Regions from separate parts of the Pectinatus frisingensis genome, predicted to be linked through region 1. Evidence: riboswitches for the same ligand, from Rfam matches in the RefSeq annotation. Region 1 holds a riboswitch; the other holds the start of a gene.
What was found. A riboswitch is a leader RNA that binds a small molecule or an ion and turns the genes downstream of it on or off. The one in region 1 is predicted to bind cobalamin.

Region 1 (8,128 bases):
CCCAGGGACACATCATACCAGGTGTCCCGGCCTTCAAGATTATCGATTTTCTGCGAAGCGAGAACGGGATCTGCCCCGACTTCCAGTTTCATTGACTCAGGCTGCATGGCATAAAACATGGCATCATTGCTGCTAAAGTCATGGTTGGCTGCCAATTTCAGGTAGGCTTCACCGCTGTGGCTGCCCTGTCCGTATTTTCTGCCCAGGGTTATCCCGGCATGGCCGGTCAGCATGCCGGTCTTGTCCTGCATGTATTCAAGGTCATTGGCCGTGCGGAAATCATAGGCCCGTGTGACGCCATAAGACAGCCCGATCTGCGGTTCCAGGAACCAGCCGTTGTTTCTTGTTATATAGCGGCCATAGCGGGCACCGATGCCGTAGCTCTTGCTGATAAAGTCCTTGGTATAGGTATTATCAAAGGAATCGGTATAGGCGTAGTTGTTGTCGACCTTGCTCCAGCGCAGCATGGTATCAAGGTAATGTCCCTTCTGCCCTTCCCAGAGCATATAGGCACCAAAACCGAGGCTGCTGATATTGCCGGAGCCGCTGTTGTAGTCGGCACCACCGGCACTCTGGGCACTGAAATCGGCGCCGGAATTGAGCTTGCTGACAAATACGCCGGTATGCACCCGCCCGTTGAACAGGTCACGGCTGCGCAGCTTGTCATAGCCGACCTGGATGCCGCTGTAGCTTTGGTCGAAGCTCGAGCCCTGGATACCGCCGAAGGTGTACCTGCCCTGCCAGTTATTGACATAAAAACCTTCCGGTGACTTGCTGCCGGTACGGTCGGCAAAGCGGATATCGTCACCGTGCTTCCATAGTACATCATCTTCGATACGCCACATATTGCGGCTGGCCAGTGCCGCATTGGCCGCCGAGTAAGCCCCCTGGGAAAGATAATTCTGCCGCCGGGCTGTCCAGACCAGGCTCCACTCTCTATTTGTAGTATAATCTATTCGCGGATCGCTTTCATCTTGCTGCACCTGCGTCCACAGCAGATATTTATTGATGGCACCATCAAGATGGTACTCGCCGCTGCCCGACACATTAAATTTATCCATTGTGGCAGTATCTGACTTGCTTATAAAAAAAATACCAGGTATTTTGTTCTTCAGCATGGCTGCTGTCTGGTGATCCCATGGATAGTAACAATTAGATCCAACCATTCCTTCACCAAAATGATTGCCGATGATATAATGCAGTGTAACATTTACAGTTGGATATTCAGCCGTATTGATTATCTGCGGCGTAGTCAAAGATATACCCTCAGTACCACCCATGGAGCTATATCCGCTTTGGTCAAAAACAGCTGTTCCCATATTAAGCCGAAAAGCAATATTGCCTTCAAAACTGCCATTATTCAATGACAAACGTCGCGCTGTATTAATAGAGGTTGCTGCCGACCAGGGATCATAGCCGTTTTCCTGAGTATAACCGTTGGCAGCACTGTATTTATATGCCAGATCTATCATGGAACCGGAATGCATGGTTAAAGCACTCGCAAGAATTATAGACTTAGCATCCAGCGGACGCCATATTCCTCCATTTAAAATATTAATAGGTTCATTATATCTGGAAACCGGTGGTCCGCCGGTCTGTGTATCTCTGGCATAGGTAGTATAAATGCCTCCACTCGTGATATTATAAGTTCCGCTTGGGTCGGCATTTATTCCCCAATTTATGTAATTGGCATTTTCTCCATTTATTACCAGCTGATCCCATGCCTCACAGGGTGCGGTATAAGTAAGCAAAAAAAGAGCCAGGGGATATAATACTATATATTTATTATTCCTTTTCAAAATGTTTCTTCCTTATTGTTATTATTACAAAAAGTTCCATTTGATTGGAGTCTGGTTCCACTGCGCCCCACCCAGGGCCGTCACATAGAAGCTGCCGCCATAGTACTGCAGATCAAAGACATTCGGTGCCAGGCTGGCACTCGGACCGCCGCCGCTGACCGGTGTCAGCGTACCGGGATCGAGCTTGACAATGATACTGTTATAGTAAGTATAGTTTGCCGGATTAGAGGGCGAACCGGACAAACTATACTGCTGGGCTGCGGCATAAACGTAGTCAGTGCCTGATTCAGTGTTAAATACCGAGTCGACGCTGTGTGCCGTGGCACCCGAACCCGTCGGTACAAACTGATAATCATGGCTGTCCAATGTCAGGGTTTCCGCACTGCCGGTCTTGCCATGGATAAGCTTAAATATGCGCCCGTTGTCATTATCAGTACCGGTGTAATCAGCACCATAAAGTGTGCCGGCATCAGTCCCGCCCGGTGAATTGATATTGTAAATATTGAGCAGCGGAGCACCATCACTGTATTCATAAGCCGACGAATTTTCATTGACTGTTTTTGTCCAACTGCTGGGATCATACACGGAAAGCGTACAAAAAGTTTGCTTATAATTTTTGTCGTAATTCCTTTCCACTAGCAATATCCTGATGCCGGTGCCGCTGCCGCCGTTAAAGTAAAAAGCGATAGGATCGGTATTAGGAATATCATTTGGGAGTCCTCCCGTAACAGTCGGCGTTGACCCCGAAGAAGAAATCAATTTAAGACGACCGGCCGCAGGAGAAGCACCGAAATTATAAAAAGTTGACACCACTGTAGACAAACTCATAAATAAAGCCTCCTTAAACAAAATTGGTTCTTATACCCCGGCAGGACAGCCTCACTGCCCTGCGACATTTAAGACGCTGCACCTCCTTTATCCGGATTACTGTATTAATAACTGCACCGGCGGTTAGTTATTGTCGTCCGTGCAGACAACAGGCTTTTAATATGCTTATTTTATTTTGGCGATAACATCATTGGTAATGTCGGTACCGCCATAGACGACATCGGCAGCATCCAGAATAATGGTAAGCCCTTTGTCAGCGGCGACTGCTTTGACGGCAGCGCTGATTTTATTTTCTACCGGATTCATGAGTTTAGCTTCTTTTTGTGCTTCCTGCTGGGCGATAGTGTCATTGAGTGTCTTGCGCTTATCATCGGACAGACCTTTGCTCTTGGTATTGTAATCATTTTGTGCGGCAGTGCGCATATCCTGCAGCTGCTGGAATATTTCCTGTATGCCGGGATAGGCGGCAACAACCTGCTGTCGATTCATTACACCGATGTTTTGAATATCGGCGGCCATTGCCGTTGACGGCAGCAGCAAAATAAGACTGAAAAACATAGCGGTCAGTGTTGAAATTAAAGATAATTGTTTCATGGTTTACCTCACTATAAATAAAATTTGTGATATAAAAGGACAATAAAAAAACTCCCTTGCGGGAGCGCACTACACAGACAGGCCAAAAAAGCCCGGATGTGTAATCTCCTCCCCATACCTCGCAGGTCAAGCGGTGATTGTACAACAGGCAGTTCTCCTGACTCCGGGTCATCGTTTATCCGCGCCTTCCCAAAGCATTGCTCCAGTGACGTTGTCTGCGGATTTACTCTCCGTTACAGTGGCGGGACCGTGTTGGCTTTGCACCAAACTTCCCTATTAAGCCCCGAAGGGCACCTGTTCCGATTTATTAAGTTTTTATTTATGCAGCCCATCACCACGCTGCGCGCGATTGTCCGCCCTTTTAAGGGTGGATAAAGAACGAAATGCCTGCATAACTGTCAGTTTGCCCTTTATCCGCTCTTAATTTCTAAGGGCAGATAAAGCAAAAATGTCTTACATAGCTATATTGATAAAACAAAAGCGCCAGTTATCCCGACCAGCGGAATTACCGACGCTTTATTTTCTAAAAGCTGCCTGCTTTTGCCGGGTCAAGAACGAAAGCTGTTCCCAAAAACAGCTCACCTAAAAATCTGCAGTCAAATGCACCACATACATCATGCATATACCTGCAAATGTTCTCAATCCCAGACCTGTACATCGCAGGCTATATACGGATATAAAAACCAGGCAGTACCCTGACTTAGGTTCATTGCTGCATTTTTCCTTGGTAAGAGGGAAACAAAAATACAGCTCTCCTTCACAGTTGCGAGACAGCGCCGGACTTGCACCGGACTTCCCTATTGAATCCATCCAGATAATGGATACCTGATTTCATAAAAATTATCTAATTGTTAATATTATCTTAATTTAATAAATAATAGTTTTCACTTATTACGATAATGCTATTTTACAAATTTGTCAATAAAAAAATTACAAATTTAAAATAATAAAATTCCAATATACACTAATAATAAAGCTAATCATAAATAAATTTTTTTGCCGTGGTATTATAAAAACTTTATTACAGATATCTCACAGACTGATTTGATTGTCTTGCAAATGTAAATAATATTATAAGACTTCCCTTCTCAGAGAAATATATTAGTCCGTGATTATACTGACGGTAAATGCGGCTCATTGAGAATTGCCGGTAATTATCTAACCGCAAATTACCTGATACCGGTATGGGCAGCGGCATTAAAACAGATCCACAAAAACATGACCATCAAGGTCACAACAAATAAAACTGCAGCTGCTGTAAACGAGCTGCTCAATTATCAGGCAGATGCAGCAGTTTTAGGCGGTGGCGCTATTATCCATAAAAATGAATTATGTATAAAAAAAATAATGACAGATGAACTGTGGTTTGTTGCTGCGCCAAATCACAAATATGCTAATAAAATCATCAGTTTGGAAACGATTATATCTGAACCGTTTATTTTGCGGGAAAATGGCAGCTACAACCATTTTACATTAGAAGCGTTGTGCCATATCCACAACTTAAAAGCTCCTAAAATCGCACTTGAATTTGATGGTCTGCATGAAAGTCTTATGGCTGCCATTTCAGGTTATGGCATCGTCTTTTGTTCATCCTTGACAGTGCATGAATTTATCACTGCGGGCAAATTATCAAGAATATATGTAAAAGATATTGATCTGATTAATGAAATCGTTTTATGTACGCGGAAAAATGAACCTTATTCACCACTATTGCAAAATTTTTTTGCTGTTATACCTACGACGCAGATATCTGCATCATAATGGAAAAAGGCTGCTGCCCTGAGCAAAGTTCCTGCTGTATATTGTTTATTTCCTGAAATTTCCAACATACGGCAGAAACTTTTCTTAAAGCACAGCCTCTTAGTTATTTGCTTATTTTATGATAAATATTTCACTCATTCAAGTACAAATTATCGACAGTCTGATTTTTGGCAGTTATTTTTACATAAATCTGCCAGAGTTATCGAATTAAGAACTTCACTTATACTTTGGCAGACTCTTTCCCACACACTGCGGGTAACGCATTTTTCAGCCTTTTTGCAAATCTGGCTGCTGGAATCAGCTTCATTGAGCAGACAGTCAACTAATGCGATAGGTCCTTCCATTATTGTAATAATATCTCCAATAGTGATTTCAGCAGGATCCTTTGTCAAGACATACCCTCCCTGGGCACCGCGGGTGCTTTTTACCAGTCCGGCATTTCGTAACGCACAGATAAGCTGTTCCAAATAATTATCTGATATATCCTGCTTAGCGGCAATCGTGCGCAGTGACAAGGGTCCTTTGCCGTAGTTCAGGGCAAGCTCATACATAGCGGTAACGCCGTAGCGACCTCTCGTTGATAATTTCATAATATTTTCCCCCAATTATTTTCGTAAGCTGTTCCCAAGCAGCTCTGGCAGAATAAACCATCAAACTGTTTATTCTTATAATTTTTATTAATATTATATATTTACTACTACTTAACATTATACCAGTTAAGGTGTCATTTTGGCAAAAAATTTTGATGTGTTGCCAGATATTGTTTAATTATTTTCTCGTGACCATTCGATGTAGGATCATAATATTTTTTCCCCATAATTTTTGTGGGCAGATATTGCTGCTTGATGAAGTGATCATTGAAATCATGCGGATATTTGTAATCTATGCCGTGTCCCAATTTTTCAGCACCTTTATAATGGGCATCTTTGAGATGCAGCGGTATGGCGCCGCAATCCCTTGTGCGGACATCCTGTAAGGCACTGTCAATGGACAGATAGGCGGCGTTACTCTTCGGTGCTGAAGCAATATAGGTCACAGCCTGTGCCAATGGGATACGAGCTTCCGGTAAACCGATAAATTGAACCGCCTGCACAGCAGCCATTGCCACTACCAATGCCATGGGATCAGCATTTCCTACATCTTCAGCAGCGCAAATAGCAATCCGCCGAGCGATAAAATTAACATCTTCGCCTGCAACGATCATGCGGGCCAGATAATGTATTGCAGCATCGGGATCACTGCCGCGCATGCTTTTTATGAAAGCCGAAACGGTGTCATAATGATTATCCCCTTTTTTATCATAGGTCTGCAACTTTTCTCCCATGATATCTGAAAGAATTTCAGCAGTGATATTGCTATGAGCGGTATGAGCCAGCATTGCAGCCTGTTCCAGAAGATTAAGTGCCACACGGGCATCCCCGGCAGCAGCCTGGGCGATGGTAGTCAGCTCAGGCTCAGCACAGCCTATACCATATTCACCAAGACCACGTTTTTTATCACATAGTGCCTTTTGCAGTACGATAATCATTTGTTTATCGGAAAGGCTATGCAGACGCACTACCCGTACACGCGACAGCAATGCATGATTTACTTCAAAGTAAGGATTCTCAGTAGTGGCTCCGATTAAAATTATTCGTCCATCTTCCACATATGGCAATAAAACATCCTGCTGGCTTTTATTAAAGCGGTGTATTTCATCAATAAAAACAATAGTCCGTTTTTGATAAAATTTTCTTTGTTCATGGGCTTCATCAACAACTTTTCTGATATCGGCGATACCGGCTGCAACCGCATTGAGCTGTTTAAAATTACTTTTTGTCATCACGGCAATCATTCGGGCTAATGTTGTTTTACCGGTACCAGGTGGTCCAAATAAAATGAGTGACGGTATACGGTCATTTTCGATCATTACCCGCAGGAAACGCCCTTTGCCAACTGAATCCTCCTGTCCAACAAATTCATCAAATGCCTGTGGCCGCATTCGTACTGCCAAAGGTTTTTGACTGTCAATTCCAGCATTTTTTTCTGCATTCAAGGCCGCACTGGTAAATAAATCCATACTTTCCATAATTATGCTCCCGTGGAGCCCATCCCGCCCTGACGGACAGATCCCTTGCTCCTATTATCTCCGTCAGCCATAAGATACTTATAAAAAATCCCCTGAGCCAGACGTGTTCCTTTTTTCACTGTAAATACTGTTTTCCCATGATTAAATACAGCCAGCATTATATGTCCCTCGTTTTCATCATTATTATAATAATCAGCATCAATAATTCCCTGACTATTTATAAATGATAAACCATGTTTTATTGCCATGCCGGAACGCATATGAATTCCCAGGTATTCATCATCCAGCATGTAGGCTTTGAGACCGGTGGGTACTATAGTTACCACACCGACATCAAATGTAACGTCATCAGCGCAGGCTATATCATACCCCGCACTTTTATCAGTTTTTCGTTCCGGCAGAACTATGCCGCTGTTTTCATATGAACTGATTATTTCAAAACCGCGATTTTTCATTTTTCCCCCTAAATTTGACAATACCAAATCATACAATTAATATATAACTAATTTGCTATACATTATAGTTTATATTTCGGTTAATAGCAAATGCCTTGGCAAGCAAAATCAATCAAATATAATCGTTTTTACTTATTTGCACCAATCAGATCCATATTTTTTAATTATCGGTTTGCCGCAAAAGAGAAAAATAATATCCAGTATCATTATTATTTAATGAAATAATTTGTAATTGTTGTTCCTTATCGCTGTGTTTTATTATAAAATAAAAACAACCGATAATTTTTAGTTCAGATTTTTACAGAATACGTATAATTTTGTAAATTTAATATAAGATTTTGTTTATGAAATCTTTATTTCGGTTCAGGGAATATCACCCTCTCTGTTTTTATTTTTGCCCGCCCTGTTTCTATATAATGACGTATTCCCTGAGCATTCCTTGATTTTTGAAAGGTAGCATTTTTATGGAAAAAAATTTGATCGATTTGCATGATGAAGGAACAAATGCCTTGATATTATTGGATCTTATGCCAGACCTACTTCTACAGATAGATACAGGGGGTACTTGTATAGCTTGTAATCATCCCAGAGCCTTTGGTTCAACGGCTATGTTTGATAAATAT
Region 2 (8,128 bases), 750 kb from region 1:
AATTTTTTACCGGTCCTGATGTAAAATGGCGTTCCCCACCAGCGTTCATTATCAATAAACAACCTAAGTGCAGCGTATGTCTCCGTTGTCGAATTAGGCTTCACCAATTTTTCCTGATGATACCCTTTGTACTGACCGAGTACAAGAGTTTCGCGAATATCTTTTACCGGGCGCAGCGCCCGCAGAACTCTGATCTGAGCATCATGCATTGCTTCACTGGAAAATTGTTCCGGCCATTCCATAGCAACTATTGATAATATCTGAAACAAATGATTTTGTACCATATCGCGCAAAGCGCCACTAGCATCATAATAACCGCCGCGTGTTTCAATACCCATATCTTCCGATGCAGAAATTTGAACCGTTTCAATATAACGTGAATTCCACAGATTAGAAAAAATCGGATTGCTGAAACGCAGTGTCTGAATGTTTCTAATCATTTCCTTACCAAGATAATGGTCAATGCGAAAAATATTATTGTCAGTGAAAAAACCTGCCAGTTTTATATTAAGTTCCTTTGCCGAATCCAAGTCTTCTCCAAACGGTTTTTCCAATATCACTTTTCCATGACAGGCATGCTCTACATTGGTAAGTCCATCGGCTATTACACTAAAAAACCGCGGTGCAACGGCAAAATAAAAAATATGTTCAGCCAAATGATTTTTTTTATAATAATTGTTTAAAGTCTTATATGATGAAATATCTGTAAAATCCATTTTATAGTAAGTTATTCTAGCAGAAAATTTTTTAAACGCAGCTTCATCATACGGCAACCGGGAAAATTTTTCTACCCAGCTGCGTGCAATATCAAGATATTTTTCTGTCGTATAATCACGCCGGCCAATAATTATTATTTTCCTTTCAATTGCATGATCACCGGCAACACTCATATTATAAAATGCCGGTAAAAGTTTGCGAAAGGTCAAGTCACCTGTCCCACCAAAAATCGTAAAGGCTGAATTATTCATAATCTTCTCCTATTCCAAGGCGATCCCCACTCCCTCATGAACTTCTGTCCTATCGGCAATGGCGCCTATCATCCCCGTTGTTTTATTTATTTTCATACTTATCAGCTCATTTGAAAGACGATTTACTACAAGCAAATATTCTCCATTACCGCTCAGTAAAAAATCGCGGGGATGGTCGCCACCGCAAGAAATCTGCTGAATCATTTTAGGAGTGGCTCCTTCTATGGAAAATACACTTAAAAGATTACTGCCGCGTGTGGAAATATAAATAAATCTTCCGTCACCGGACAACCGTAAGGCTGCCGAAGCACTGCCCGTTGCTGATTGTTCCGGTAAAAATGACATTTTACTGATAAGCTCCCACGAATTATTTTGCACTAAATGATAATAGAATAACTCATTACTGAGCTCACTAACTAAATATAAGCGTTCATCTGTAGTAAATACGCCATGTCGCGGACCTGTGCCCGGTGAAAAGACTATCTTATCTGTCAAAAGAAAATTTTTCCCCATATCATAAATATTTATGCAGTCGAGTTTAAGACACGGAACAAAAATATTGCTCCGCCAGCACATTACCTGATGACATCCGGTTTCAGACCCATTCACCAATTTTTTTACTAACTGCAATTTTTGATTGGCAATTTTATAAATCATGACTACGCCATCATGATAGTTAGCAGTATATACAAATTTATCACGACAGCCAATAAAACAGGCTGAAGCTCTCTCCATAAAAGCTTCTGATAGTACTGTTCCGTTTTTGTCTAATAACGCAATACCGGATTTCCCAGGAATCTCACGCGTTACAACCACAAATTCGTCCGTCAGGGCCACACACTTACCACCATTTGTTGTATAAAAAGATGTTGGCTTAGTGAGCTTCCCTGTAACATCGTCAAATTTAAAACGATAGACACCCTGACTACATTTTGAATCATACGTACCTACGTACCCAATATGTTTCATAATAAACTCATTCCCCTAAATAAATTTATAATTTGTCCCAAGATGATATCACATCATTATCTTATCAGCTTCACAAATAACACATAAAATTATACTTATCCCCATGTTTAAAGTATATTATATTTATCTCCCTTTTACAAATACAATATACTTCTATGCAGCAATATTTTCGTTGGCAAAAGACTCTATATTATGTACAATGTGTAAGATAAATTATGCCTTTGGAAATTTATCAGTCAATACCTTTCGATTGCATATTATTTTTAATAATTCAAACCATTATATCAAATTATTAAACTTATTTTATAATGACGTCAGCCCAAAATACTAACTTATTATAATCACTGCAGTTTAAAAACATCAGTAAAGTATATCTCCATCAAAAACATTTGTACCTATTTTAAATTTATCTGTATATTGCCACATATATCCCCGTACAGAATCGGTATTTCCCCATTCAGCATTCCACACGGTACATTGCAACACCTGCCAGTCAATATAGTTGCATAACCAAAAATGAGACGAATATATTCCGCTGTCCAAACCAATATCATTTATAAAGACCTGGCACATATTTGTAATTTTGTTTTTATTGAATGAAAAATTATGCTGTGCCTTCCAGCCGTCAGCATCTTCCATATCATAAAATACCGGCAATTCCAGCAATACTCCTGCATCATTTATTGCCCTTTTACAATTTTGTGCTTCCTGCGCCGACTGCTCTTTGTCCATGGCATAAGAATAATGGTATGCCCCCACCTGCAGCCCCGCAGCATGTGCCAATGCCACATTTTGTGCAAATAATGCATCTGATTCAAATTGCCCCATACTGCAGCGTATAATAGCGAATTCAATACCGGACAGCACTGCTGCCCGCCAATCGACCGTTCCATTATTCTCACTTACATCAATACCTTTTTTCATTAACAATTTCTTCCTTTATTCGATAAAACCGCCACTTCACCATCTATTTCTTCATTTTCTAATTCAATTGTCTCAATAACATGTTGCAAGCATCCGCTCATTAAACCGGGCTATACTTACGAAAAAAACCTTCATCCGCAAAATAGATGAAGGTCATAAAAACATATCTCATCACAGCAGCACAAAAATACTGCCGTTTCGAAATCCCCTCCCCATCGCTCGCAGGTCCATGAATGATTTCATTCATAATCGGTGATTGTCAAACAGGCAGTTCTTCTGGCTCGGAATCATCACTTATTGCACCTTCTCAGGACATATTCCCAATGGTATATTGCAATTTGCTCTTCCTCACAGCGGCGGGACCGCTCCGGCTTTATACCGGATTTTCTATTGAGTCCTTACGGACACCTGTCTCATCATATCAAATTGATCACAGTTGCATTTTTAACTGAATTTCTAAGGTATCGGTATCAGAGTACGGCTGATAAAAGCCAAATTTTCTCAATTGGACAACCAGTTACCAGCTATTAATCATCATGTGCTTAGTATATCATTACACCAAGTCGAGTGCAATACAATTCATTTATTTTTTCATAACTGTTTTATATGCTACTAATTTTCTTATTAATTAAATCAAAAATATTGCCGCACGAAGTCGATCACGTGCGGCAATCCCATCAATAAATAAAATTTTAATACTACAGAGTCCTGCCATATTCATCGACAGCTAATATTGCCGCTTTATATTTAGCCTGATCACTTTTGTAAGGAACACAATTCCACTCATTAATAAAAGGTGCCCTTTTCACAATACTATCAACTTCTGCTTCACTTGAAATTCCGATTTCCCGCAAAGTCACCGGTAATTCCAATTTTTTATTAAAAGCTGCGATCTTGTTGCGCCGCTCGATTTGCCCATCATATGTAAGCAACACTAAAACGCCATAGGAAACCACTGCGCCATGCCGGTACTGGTGAGCCTGCGGCAGAATTGTATAAGCATTGTAAAAGCAATGAGCCAGTGATGAGTTGTAATAATACTCAATCTTATTGTCAAAAGCCGAACTTGTCAAATTTGATGCTATCCCCGTACTGATAATAATATCCAGCACAACTTGTGTAAGTTCAAAGGAAGGCCGTTTTTCTTTTATTGCCTTTAAAGCATCTTCCCCAAAATCAAGCAGAGGTTCCGTACAAGCTGCCGCTGCTTTAAGCCCTATCAATGGAGTATGGAATAATTTTTTACCACGCGCAGCCAGCTCCACTTCACATTCCTTGGACAAAGCATCTCCGATACCAGCCCATAAAAGTTCTTCAGGTGAATCCGCTATAACCGCTGTATTTATGAATGTATGCAGTGGACATTTTTTTGTGAAATAGTAGCGTGATAACGCCCCGGCATCATCATATAAAACTGCTATAGCCGAAGTTGGTGCGCAGTTAGATGCTACCGTAGGAAATGAAAAATAAGCTTTGTCAAGTATATCTGCCGCCGTTTTAGCTGTATCTATTGCCCTGCCGCCGCCTATGCCAAATATTATGTCAGAACTTTTTACAGCTTCATTATCCAACATTTTTTTTACATTACTTTCACTTGAATCACCACCGTACCACACTGTCGCTAAATGATCCAAACCTGCCTTGCTCATAGCTTTAAGTATCGCCGGTTCAGCTTTTTCCAAAGCTGTTTTGCCACCTATCATAACAACTTTTTTACCAAAATATTTAGTCACGGGACCAATTTCATCATAACAATTTGTTCCTACACTGTACTGTGGCAAGTATATCGAATAATTTTCTCTCATATGCGGATAAACCACTGGAAGCGTTTATCTTTCATCTCCTTATTTCATTGCAAATAATTGTGCTAGTCAATAATTATAACATCTAAATGTAATATTGTAAACAGTAGAATAAGGGTTGCCGCATATCTGCCTGATTTTTATTAATCGATTTTTATCATACGGTATCCAATACCAATATGCGTCTGTATATACTGAGGAGCAGCTGCATCTTTTTCGATTTTCTTCCGCAATGTTGCCATGAATACCCGCAATGACGCAACATTGTTATCCCATGCATTTCCCCAAATCGAATTAGTTATATATGTATATGTCAATACTTTACCGACATTACCTGCCAGCAGACACAATAGTTTATATTCCATGGGTGTAAGATGCATTTCTATATTACTTACATAAACACAGCCTGCTGCATAATCTATTTTTAAATTACCATTTATAAATACTGGATTCTGGGCTTTCTCCGAGGCCATATAACTGGCCCGCCTGAGCGCAGCCCGTATTCTAGCCAGCAGTTCTTCTACTGAAAAAGGTTTAGTAATATAGTCATCTGCCCCATTATCCAATGCCTCAATTTTGTCTTTATCGTCACTACGGGCACTTACGACTATTATCGGCATTTTTGACCACGATCTTATTTTTTTTATTATTTCTATTCCATCTATATCTGGTAAACCCAGATCAAGCAGGACTATATCCGGTTTTTGTGATATCGCCTCAACTATCGATTGTCTGCCCGTCGAAGCTGTGTGAAACCGATAATTTTCCATTTTTAATGTGGTACCTATCAAATTACTTACAGCTGTATCATCTTCCACCACCAATAGTAATGGGCTATTCATTTATCGTTACCTCCTCCAATGGTAAAGTAAAAGTAAACACTGTCCCATGCGGATAATTATCTTTTACTTCAATACTGCCACCATGCACTTCAATTATATTCTTGCACAAAGCCAGTCCTATTCCCATCCCACGTCTGCTATCACCAAATTTATTATCGCCGCTATAAAACATATCAAACACTTTTTCCTGTACAGCTTTTGGCATACCTTCCCCATTATCTGCTATTGCTACGGCAATATGCCGCTGCTGTTCAAACACACTTATCTCTATGGTGGAATCACTTGGTGTATATTTTAATGCATTGTCAATAATATTAATCACAACCTGCATGATCAATCGAGCATCCATTTTAGAAAAATACAGCTTTTCCGGTTCAATATATTTTATAGTATGCTTTAATTTTTTTGCACTAATATGTGAAACAGCTTCAGTTATTACGTCATTGACTAATTCTATCTGACGATTCAGTTTCATATTGCCATTTTCGATACGTGTGATTGACAAAATATTTTCCACCAAATTTATCAGCCACTTCGCATCATCATAAATTGTGCTGTATATTTTTTGCCTTTTAGCTTCATCCAATTGTCTGCCATTATTAACTAAAAAATCAGCATTTCCGGAAATAGATGTCAGCGGTGTACGCAAATCGTGTGATATCGAACGAAGAAAACTATTGCGCAATTTTTCATTTTGCACTTGTACGGCAGCTTCACGGCGTTTCTTATTATACAATTCCTTTTCCATCGCCAGCGAACACTCACCCAGTATGGACAGTATTATGCTGCTTTCAAAGGATTCCAGCCGGCTATTTTCCAAAGCTATACCAATAACCCCATGCACACGATTTTCCGTGCGTATCGCCATGTACAGGCACTTGGCACTTCCCAATGTATCTGTCGTAGCTCCTGCATGCTTGTTATTTCTGAACACCCATTGGGCAACAGCAGCTTCATTGGGCGATTTATAAGCCTCACTTTCTGCCGCCGTTGCTGCAGTGATTATTGGCGGCAGCAGCTTATCTTCACTGCAACCATAGTAAATTACCGGACGTCCGCTGAGTTTTAATAACTGCTTAATAGTAATTGAAGCTATTTCATCGATATTGCGAGCCTTTTGCAGCAACTGATTAGTATCAAGCAGTATTTTTGTGCGATAAGCAGTCTGTACCGACTGTTCTGCCTGTTTTTTTATCTTGCTGGCTAAGCTGGCTGTTATAAAAGCCGCTATAAACATAATAAGAAAAGTCCCTGTATAACGATAATCAGAATAAGCGAACGTAAAACGCGGTGAAACGAACAAATAATCAAAGGTGATTACATTGAGCAACGATAAAACAATACTGTAAAACCGATCGGAAGTTATGACTCCGGTTACCAAAACACTTAATATATAAATAGTTGCAATATCGGCCTGTCCCAGATTTATTGCATCAAGTGCCAATGCTGCCACAGTGGTCAAAACCCATACCGATATTATTTTACCGATATCTGTTTTATTTATACCCCTCTTTAATGTTCTTTTAACTTTTTTCTTATAGATAGGTGTAGTCTTATCCGGAATGACATAAATATCCAGATTTGCCGCCAATTGGATCAATTGATCAAGAAACCCCTTGTGCATAAATCCCCATCTTGATCTGGTAGTACTCCTGCCAATAACTATTTTAGAAACTCCGGCGTATTTGGCAAATTCAGCTATCTGGTAAGCAATATCATCCCCTATGACGGTTTCTATGCTTGCTCCCAATTGCTCTGCCAAATGAGTATTTTCCTGCAGGCGTGCTTTATTTTCCGATGAATACTTTTCATAATCAGCCGTGCGTACAAAAAGTGCTGTAAATTTACCTCTGAAAGCATTTGCCAAACGTGCTGCAGTTCTTATTATGCGTGGATTTGAAGGTGAAGATGATAAACAGACCAGAACATGCTCATCCGTATAATAATCACCTTTTGATTCATTACGGACTTTTTGCGATATTTTATTTACCCGGTCAGCAGTGCGTCTTAAAGCTATTTCCCTCAGTGCAACCAGATTTTCAACTGTAAAAAAATTAATCAGTGCTGTTTTCACACGCTCCGGCTTGTAAATTTTGCCATCATTGAGCCGCTTAATTAGTTCTGCCGGTTCAATGTCTACTAATTCAACCTGATCAGCATTATCAAATACAAAGTCCGGTATTCTCTCACGCACGATAACGCCTGTTATCGAAGCAACAATATCATTAAGACTTTCGATATGCTGAACGTTAACTGTAGTATATACATCTATACCGGCTTTTAATAATTCTTCTACATCTTTATAACGTTTTTTATGACGACAGCCGGCAGCATTAGTATGAGCCAGTTCATCCACAAGAATAATCTGCGGATGGCGCCGTAAAGCAGCATCAATATCAAATTCCCGCAGTATAATATCACCATGTGTTACAATGACGGGTGTAAGCTGTTCCAATCCTTTTAATAAGACTGTTGTTTGTGGCCTGATATGCGGCTCTATATAACCTGCCACTACATCCAGCCCCTGTGCTTTTGCGCTATGTGCAGCTTTCAGCATGGCATAGGTCTTACCAACACCGGCCGCATAGCCGAAAAATATCTTTAAATGTCCATACTTAGCTCT

Region 2: another riboswitch for cobalamin. It lies ahead of F8M42_RS10075 (GH25 family lysozyme); the one in region 1 lies ahead of F8M42_RS06570 (OmpH family outer membrane protein).

Annotation. Positions count from the first base shown of each region.
Region 1 is NZ_CP045424.1:1,407,058-1,415,185, reverse strand. Features, by position in the region: gene F8M42_RS06580 (TonB-dependent receptor domain-containing protein) at 1-1,799, opposite strand, end outside; gene F8M42_RS06575 (hypothetical protein) at 1,824-2,627, opposite strand; gene F8M42_RS06570 (OmpH family outer membrane protein) at 2,793-3,221, opposite strand; cobalamin riboswitch at 3,352-3,534, opposite strand; cobalamin riboswitch at 3,891-4,065, opposite strand; gene F8M42_RS06565 (LysR family transcriptional regulator substrate-binding protein) at 4,359-4,982, shown strand; gene F8M42_RS06560 (RrF2 family transcriptional regulator) at 5,132-5,572, opposite strand; gene F8M42_RS06555 (replication-associated recombination protein A) at 5,707-7,041, opposite strand; gene F8M42_RS06550 (dCTP deaminase/dUTPase family protein) at 7,053-7,505, opposite strand; gene F8M42_RS06545 (diguanylate cyclase) at 7,970-8,128, shown strand, end outside.
Region 2 is NZ_CP045424.1:2,152,131-2,160,258, forward strand. Features, by position in the region: gene zwf (glucose-6-phosphate dehydrogenase) at 1-968, opposite strand, end outside; gene F8M42_RS10070 (lactonase family protein) at 978-1,937, opposite strand; gene F8M42_RS10075 (GH25 family lysozyme) at 2,298-2,861, opposite strand; cobalamin riboswitch at 3,111-3,288, opposite strand; gene F8M42_RS10080 (iron-containing alcohol dehydrogenase family protein) at 3,560-4,666, opposite strand; gene F8M42_RS10085 (response regulator) at 4,807-5,505, opposite strand; gene F8M42_RS10090 (sensor histidine kinase) at 5,498-8,128, opposite strand, start outside.